Linked DNA regions of Litorilinea aerophila. The protein of the gene in region 1 binds, or shares a complex with, the protein of each later gene. Links are inferred from orthologs where the notes say so. Each region holds a gene or a part of one and is shown on either strand. Other genes may lie near its edges.

What was found. Proteins that work in one complex are often made in the same cells at the same time.
Region 2: the proteins of pheT (region 1) and pheS are in contact, whole or in part, in a crystal structure (PDB 6P24), measured with the Escherichia coli proteins. The link is inferred for Litorilinea aerophila from one-to-one orthologs.

Annotation. Positions count from the first base shown.
Region 1 is NZ_VIGC02000018.1:3,979-8,346, forward strand. What follows is about bases 458-3,643. They hold pheT (phenylalanine--tRNA ligase subunit beta), read left to right. Parts: upstream 458-852; coding sequence 853-3,435; downstream 3,436-3,643. Other genes in these bases: FKZ61_RS14155 (NUDIX hydrolase), read left to right, coding at 458-563; FKZ61_RS14165 (CHAT domain-containing protein), read left to right, coding at 3,464-3,643. In the rest of the region: more of FKZ61_RS14155, read left to right, coding at 1-457; more of FKZ61_RS14165, read left to right, coding at 3,644-4,368.
Region 2 is NZ_VIGC02000009.1:122,744-126,334, reverse strand. What follows is about bases 1-3,000. They hold pheS (phenylalanine--tRNA ligase subunit alpha), read left to right. Parts: upstream 1-981; coding sequence 982-2,019; downstream 2,020-3,000. Other genes in these bases: FKZ61_RS08900 (DUF6884 domain-containing protein), read right to left, coding at 2,953-3,000; FKZ61_RS08905 (hypothetical protein), read right to left, coding at 2,261-2,959; FKZ61_RS24450 (ATP-binding protein), read right to left, coding at 1,980-2,264; mtaB (tRNA (N(6)-L-threonylcarbamoyladenosine(37)-C(2))-methylthiotransferase MtaB), read left to right, coding at 1-989. Also shown: more of FKZ61_RS08900, read right to left, coding at 3,001-3,369; FKZ61_RS24255 (DEAD/DEAH box helicase), read right to left, coding at 3,466-3,591.

The DNA of each region.
Region 1 (4,368 bases):
TGATCGTGGAAGATGAAGTCTGCGAGCTCTCCATGCGCTACGGCACGCCCATCCGCCGGACCTATCATGTGGTGGCCGATGATTACATCTACACCTATCGCTGGCGCAAGGACCTGGATCGCCGGGCCGAAGTGGTCTTTGTGCTCCAGGAGCCGGCAGGCCGCATCTGGGTGCACGCCAAGCCCCACTATCCGGCCCGCCTCTACCGGCTGCCTTCTGGAGGGATCCACTGGCACGAGCGGGTGGAGGACGCCCTCTTCCGGGAGATCGAGGAGGAGACCGGGCTGTCGGTCTACCTGGAGCGCTTCCTGGGGCTCATCGAGTATCGCTTCCACCGGGGCACCTCCACCGTCCAGTTCGCCAGCTACATCTTTCACCTGCGTTGTGAGGAAGGCGTGCCGGTCTGTCATGCCAGCGAGAAGATTTCCGAGTTTCGGCCCATCCTGCCCGCCCAGCTTTCGTTGATCATCGCCAGCCTGCGCAACCTGATGGGCGACCGCCGCGGCTGGGGGCAATGGCGGGCGCTGGCCCACGATCTGGTGTATCGTTATCTGGTGAATTGAGTCTCAGTCGTTCACGATTGGCTCTACTGCACAAAGGTCAAATGAGGACGCTGCCCCACGCAGATGAACGCGGATTCGGGTGACTCCCTCCAGTGTTTCTTTGCGCCTTTGTGCCTTTGCGCCTTTGCGTTCAAAAATGCCCTTTTTGCAGGGGAGTCACGATTGCAACGCCAAGTCAACGCAGAGTCGGCATCCGCCGATGCCGGGCCAGCGGGACAGCTCCGCAGATGGGCAACAATCGTGAAGTACTGAATCTGACCAACGAAAATCCGTCGAGGAGTGTGGTTTCATGCGCGTGCCATTGTCGTGGTTACGGGAATATGTGGAGATCAGGCTGCCCACGCCGGCCCTGGCGGAACGGCTGACCCTGGCCGGCCTGGAGGTGGCGTCGGTGGAGCAGATCGGCGACTGGTGGGATCCGGAGACCATCGTCGTGGGCGAGGTGCTGGCCGTCCTGCCCCACCCCAACGCCGACCGGCTGGTCCTGGTGGATGTGGACTACGGCGGCCAGGAGCCGGAGCGGGTGGTCACCGGCGCGCCCAACCTCTTCGCCTACCGGGGCGCCAGCAAGGCCGACGGCACCCTCCCTGTGCTCAAGGTGGCCTTCGCCCGGGCCGGCGCCGTGCTGGTGGATGCCTACAGCGAGGAACGGCCCCGCCCCCGTAAAAAACTCAAGCCCACCAAGATCCGGGGCATCCCTTCCGCGGGCATGGTCTGCTCTGAGCGGGAGCTGGGCCTCAGCGAAGAACACGAGGGGATCCTCATCCTGCCGCCGGATGCCCCCGTGGGCCAGCCCCTGCGGGACTACCTGGGCGACGAGGTGCTGGAGCTGGAGTTGACGCCCGACATGGCCCGCTGTCTCAGCATCGTCGGCGTGGCCCGGGAAGTGGCCGCGCTCACCGGCGGCGAGCTGCGCCTCCCCCCCGACGAGCTGGCCGCCACCGGCTCCGACCAGGCCCAGGATTACGTGGACGTGCGCATCGACGAGCCGGCCCTCTGCAACCGCTACATCGGCACCATGATCGTGGACGTGCAGGTGGGCGAATCCCCCCGCTGGATGCAGGAGCGGCTCATCAAGGCGGGCATGCGGCCCATCAACAACGTGGTGGACATCACCAACTACGTGATGCTGGAGTGGGGCCAGCCCCTCCACGCCTTCGACTACGACGTGCTCAAGGCCCGGGCCGCCCGGGTGGGCGATTCCCGACCCACCATCATCGTGCGCCGGGCCGCGCCCGGGGAGAAATTCACCACCCTGGACGGCGTGGAGCGGGAGCTGGACGACTCCATGCTGATGATCGCAGACACGGCCGGCTCCATCGCCATCGCCGGCGTGATGGGCGGCCTGGAGAGCGAAGTCAGCGACCAGACCCGCAACGTCCTCCTGGAGGCCGCCACCTTCGAAGGCATCAACAACCGGCGCACCGCCCAGCAGTTGCGCCTTCCCAGCGAGGCCAGCTATCGCTTCGCCCGGGGTGTGCCCGCCACCCTCAACGCCATCGCCGCACGGCGGGCCGCCGAACTCATGCGGCGCTACGCCGGCGGCCGGGTGGTGCCCGGCATGGTGGATGCCTACCCGGTGCCCCAGGAGCATCCCGTGGTCTACACCACCCAGAGCGACATGCGCCGCCTCCTGGGCATGGAGGTCACCCTGGAGGAAGTGGCCGCGGCCCTGCGTCGGCTGGACTTCCAGGTGGAGTCCGTGGCCGGGCCCGATCCCCAGGCGCCGGAAGACGCCACCTTCGCCCTGCACCGGGAGGACGGCGAGCCCATGCTGGCCTGCCGCCCCCCCTGGTACCGGCTGGACATCCGCATCCCCGCCGACCTGACTGAGGAGGTGGCCCGGATCATCGGCTACGAACAGGTGGGCGCCACCCTCATGGACGAGGCCCTGCCCGTGCAGCGGCGCAACCCGGTGCTGGAGACCGAGGAGAAGGTACGGGATCTGCTGGTCCAGTGTGGCCTGCAGGAGATCATCAACCACCCCCTGACCACACCGGAGAACCACGAGAAGCTGCGCCTGGCCCCCGCCGGCAACGGCCAGCAGCCGGCCTACGTGACCCTGGCCAACCCCATCGCCGCCGAGCGCCGCGCCATGCGCCGCTCCATGCTGGTCAGCGCCCTGGAGAACCTGGCCCGCAACTTGCGCTACACCGACCGCCTGACCACCTTCGAGATCGGCCGGGTCTACCTGCCCGAGGCGGGCGACGGCATCCTGCCCCTGGAGGATCGGCGGGTGAGCATCCTGCTGGCCGGCCCCCGCAAGCCCCGCAGCTTCCACCATGGGGTCGAGGAGCGGGAGCCCCTGGACTTCTTCGACCTGAAGGGGGTAGTGGAAGTGCTCCTGGAGCGGCTGGGCTTCCAGCGGGCCCAGGTCACCTTCACCGCCAGGCCGGACACCGGCACCTTTGGCCCCCGCTGTGCCGAGGTGTTCGTGGACGGGGAATCCCTGGGCCTGATGGGCGAGCTCCACCCCCGGGTGCGCAGCGACTTCGGCCTGCCGCCCATCCGGGTCTGCGCGGCCGAGCTGCGTCTGGCGCCCCTGGTCAAGCCCCACTGGAGCCTGGAGCCCATGGCGCCCATCAGCAACTACCCGCCGGTGGTGGAGGATCTGGCCTTCGAGGTGCCGGAGGCGGTGACCGTGCGCCAGGTGGAGGACGCCATCTGGGCGGCCGGGGATGAGCGGCTGGTGGCGGTGGAGCTCTTCGACATCTACCGGGGCGCCCCCCTGCCGCCGGGGCACAAGTCCCTGGCCTTCCGCCTGACCTACCAGCACCCCGCCCGCACCCTGGGGGAGAAGGAGGTGGCCCAGCTCCGCCAGCGCATCATCCGGGGCGTGGAACAGGCGGTGGGTGCCCGCCTGCGACGTTAAACGGGCGCTTGGGAAACGGGGCAGCACCATGAACGGCCGTGAGGAGCTTCTCCTGCGTTCCACCGGCCTGCGGGGTGTGCCCCGACGTTTTGTCCTGCGCCTGGTCCACGGGGACCTGGTCAAACGGCGGGCCGAATGTTTTGTGGTGAACCACTACCCGGGCCTGCGGGTTTCGGGCGCGGCCCGGGCGGTGGATCAGTATACGGGCGGCATGCTCAGTGCCATGGCCGCGCGCGGGGTCTTCAACGGACCGCCGGGCGCGGTCTATTTTGTCCCGGCCATCCTGACCCCCCTGGCCACCAACATCATCGCCGTCCTCTCCCTGGGGGAATACGAACGCTTCCTGCGGCCGGATGTGGGCGTGCCCGGCGCAGTCCAGTTCATCCAGGAGCGGCTGCGCCAGATCGGCCACAGCCTGGCCGTGGCCTGCGCCGAAGTCAAGCTGCGGGATGTGGCCTCTACCCTCCACGGCACCGGCGAAAGCGCCCAGATCGACCCGGCCCTGGCCATGCAGTATTTCCTGGCCGGCTACTGGCAGGGCCTCAAAGAGAGCGGCGAGCCGGGACAGACCTACTGGCTCACCCTGGTGGAGATCGATGGGAGCAAGTTGGAGGGGGTACGGGCCGGCATTGCCGCGGCCATCGAGGCCGGCCAGTGTGGCGACCTGCAGCCGGTGGGCGAGATGGCGGGCCCCCAGGCCGGGGACGGCCTCATCCCGTGGGCGTGGATGGGCAACCTGGACACCATCCAGGAGCCCCGGCGCCGCTTCCTGCCCCGGCACCTGCGGCTGGGTGCGCTGCTGGAAGGGAGCGGCCAGTTCAAGCTCAGCATCATCGGGACCGGATCGGCGGACCAGGTGGTCTTCGACCGCTACCCGCGCCCCGCCATCGACGACGCCCGCCAGCTCCTGGCCGAGACCCGGCAACAGGCAGG
Region 2 (3,591 bases), on another replicon or contig:
CCCGGGCCTTCATCAAGGTCCAGGACGGCTGCAACAACCGCTGCACCTTCTGCGTGGTCACCATCGCCCGGGGCGCCAGCCGCAGTCGACCTGTGGCCGACATCGTGCGGGAGATCCAGGAGCTGTGCGCCGCCGGCGTCCAGGAGGCGGTGCTCACCGGGGTGCACCTGGGCAGCTACGGCCGGGATCTTGCCGGAAAGGCCCGGACGGATCTCAAGGAGCTGACCGCGGCCATCCTGACCGATACGGACATCCCCCGCCTGCGCCTCAGCAGCCTGGAGCCCTGGGAGCTGGCCGAGGGCTTCTTCGAACTCTGGGCGCGCTGGCCGGGCCGCCTCTGCCCCCACCTGCACCTGCCCCTCCAGGCGGGCACCGACAAGCTGCTGCGGCGCATGGCCCGCCGCTGTACCACCGCCAGTTTCCGACAGCTGGTGGCCGAAGCCCGGGCCGCCATCCCGGACCTGATCCTCACCACCGACCTGATCGTGGGCTTCCCCGGCGAGACCGAAGCGGATTTCGTCCAGGGGATGGCCTTTGTGGAGGAGATGCGTTTCGCCCACGCGCACATCTTCCCCTTCAGCCCCCGGGCCGGCACCGCAGCCGCCCGCTTCGACGGCCAGGTGGACGGTCGGGTCAAGAAGGAGCGCTCCCGGCGGCTGCACGAAGTGGTGGAGCGCACCGGCCGGGCAGAGCGCCTGCGCTTCGTGGGCACGGTGCGGCCTGTCCTCTGGGAAGGAGAGCGCCAGAGCGTGACCGATACCAATGCGGTTCTCTGGGCCGGATACACAGACAACTACCTGCGGGTCATGGCCCTGGCCCCGGCCGACCTGGACCTGCACAACACCATTACGCCGGTGCGGCTGGATGAACTCCACGGCGATATTTTGCTGGGGACCATCGACGGGCTTGCCCCCGCCACCCTGGAGGGGGCGGGGCTCCGTGGAGGCCGGCTGGACCAAATTCTTGGGGATGAGCGTCGCCATGAGTGATCTGTTGCAACAACTGGAGGCACTACAGGAGAAGGCGCTGGCCGAACTGGCCCAGGCCAGCACCACCGAGGAGACCCGGGCCTGGTACGGGGAATACCTGGGGCGGAAGGGTCAGGTGACGGCCCTGCTCAGCGGGCTGGGGCAACTCCCCCGGGAGGAGCGCCCGGTGGTGGGCAAGGCGGCCAACCAGGTGAAGATGGCCCTGGAGGCGGCGCTCCAGCAGCGCCAGGAGGCCATTGCCCTGGCCGAGATGGAGCGGGCCCTGGAGCACGAACACGTGGACGTGACCGTGCCCGGCCGCCGGCCGGTGGTGGGTAAATATCACCCCACCACTGCCGCCCTGCGGGAGATCGTGGACATCTTCGTGCAGATGGGTTTCCAGGTCTACGACGCCCGGGAGGTGGAGACCGACGCCTACAACTTCGAGCTGCTCAACTTCCCCCCTGGCCACCCGGCCCGGGAGATGCAGGACACTTTCTTCACCACCAACCCGGACGTGATCTTGCGTACCCACACCAGCCCGGGCCAGATCCATGCCATGCGGGAATACGCGCCCGAACCCATCCGGGTGATCCTGCCGGGCAAGTGCTACCGCAACGAGGACGTGACGGCCCGTTCTGAGATGATGTTCTACCAGGTGGAGGGCCTGGCCATCGGCAAAAACATCACCTTCAGCGACCTCAAGGGGGTGCTGCTGAACTTCGCCAATCAGATGTACGGTGAAGGGCGGCGCATTCGCTTCCGCAAGTCCTACTTCCCCTTCACCGAGCCCAGCGTGGAAGTGGACGTGGACTGCATCCTCTGCGGCGCCCAGGGCTGTCGGATGTGCAAATACACCGGCTGGCTGGAAATTCTGGGCGCGGGGATGGTGCACCCGGTGGTCCTGCGCAACGGCGGCTACGACCCGGCCGTCTTCAGCGGTTTCGCCTTCGGCATGGGCATCGAGCGGCAGGCCATCCTCAAGCGGGGCATCGACGACATCCGTTACTTCTACGAAAACGACGTGCGCTTTTTGGAGCGGGTGGCGTAGGCGACAGGTGACGGAGGCGGAAAAGGGGACCGCCGCCGATATCGGCGGCGGTCCCCTAGGTCTTCCTTCGCAATTTCCGGCCCGCTGTTGGCGACGGTGAATGCGATGCGCCGGCCCGCCCGGGTGAGTGACAGGGTGACCCAACCGCCCGGATTGGCATATTTGATGGCGTTGTCGAGCAGGATCTCCACCACCTGCCGTATGCCGTCTGGGTCACCGTTTGCACTCAGCCCCGGCTCGATCAAATGGGTGACGTGTGGCTCAGCGGCAGCGAGCGAGCGGAGCGTCCGCTGAAGCCGGTGTTAGCCTGCACAATAGCCCTCAATTTTTCTAACTCTGACCAGGATAAGCCATCTTTGTACAACTCGTTGACAAGCCACAATCCACTCTCTCGTATCTTCTTCTTTGGAGAGTGCAACCCCAGCCAGGTTGAAGATGGCCTACACTCTTGACACCACGATACTGTCGAAATTATTTTACGCTCCCACTCCAATCGTTCTTCCTTCTCATCCACTCTACACACCACAAACGAGAAATTTGCCTGAATGTATGCTGTTACAGCTCTCTCTACCTGATGCTGTTTTCTTTCGTCAAGCAAAGGGCCATACTTCTCTCTTGCTCTCCTTGTTGTCAAATCCCAGTTCCACTGCTCAAGAAACGGGTCGTTTTCGCGCCGAAGCATTGCACGTCCAATATTTTTCCGAAAGATGCTCCGGTCTTTGTTCTCATTCACAAAGTGCTGTTTCAGCCGGGAAAGCAATTGATTGTCTCCCCTGTGCGTTCCTACCCTGACAATGCGGTCCAAACCGTGTGCATATTCCCCTTTCTCGAAAAGAACATAGACACCATTGCGGGGGATTGCCAATTCAGCGAAAGGAAACCGACAGCGCGGAAGCCCATTGAAGAGTTCGTGCAATTGCTGACAAATCTCTCTTACCATGACGTTTCCCGCTTCAAAAACTGCAACTGCTTTCCTATAGGCAAACCCGCCAATGGCACTTCGTAGGATTTTAGATGCGACAACAGATACTGCCGATACTTCTGCCCGGCTAGTATCACAAAATGGTCTTTCTCCAAATCGCAGTACTCTTGAAGTTGCGCCACGACTTTCCTAGCCCAGTTTCTTCGTCCACGGGCAGACATACTATTGAGTGTAACATCGTATGGCTCTATTTCTTCATCCAATTCCACCAAACCGTATTTCGCAGACAAAATAAACACCTGTTTGGGCGAAAATCGTTGGGCGTACTTCAGGTTCATTCGGAATAGTGGGCTGACGTACAAATCCCTGGCTTTTGCCCTGTGCGGCAATTTTTTACTCACACATGAAATCAGAACAACTGTACTCACCGTCTCGTCCTAATCGCCCAGCGCCGTCCAGCCGAGCGCGAAGCGCAGCGGAGCGGCGTCAGGTGGAAGCGCGTGTTAGCCTGTTTAGCATTTTCACTAAGCAAGTTTGTTCCTTAGCTCTGGAGGGAGCAAGTAATAGAAAGCTCCCACTCGACCACGCCTTAGAAAAAAGGCTGCTTGGGCTCGTCCCATGAAACGACGGACTTTGATCATGTTTCGTTC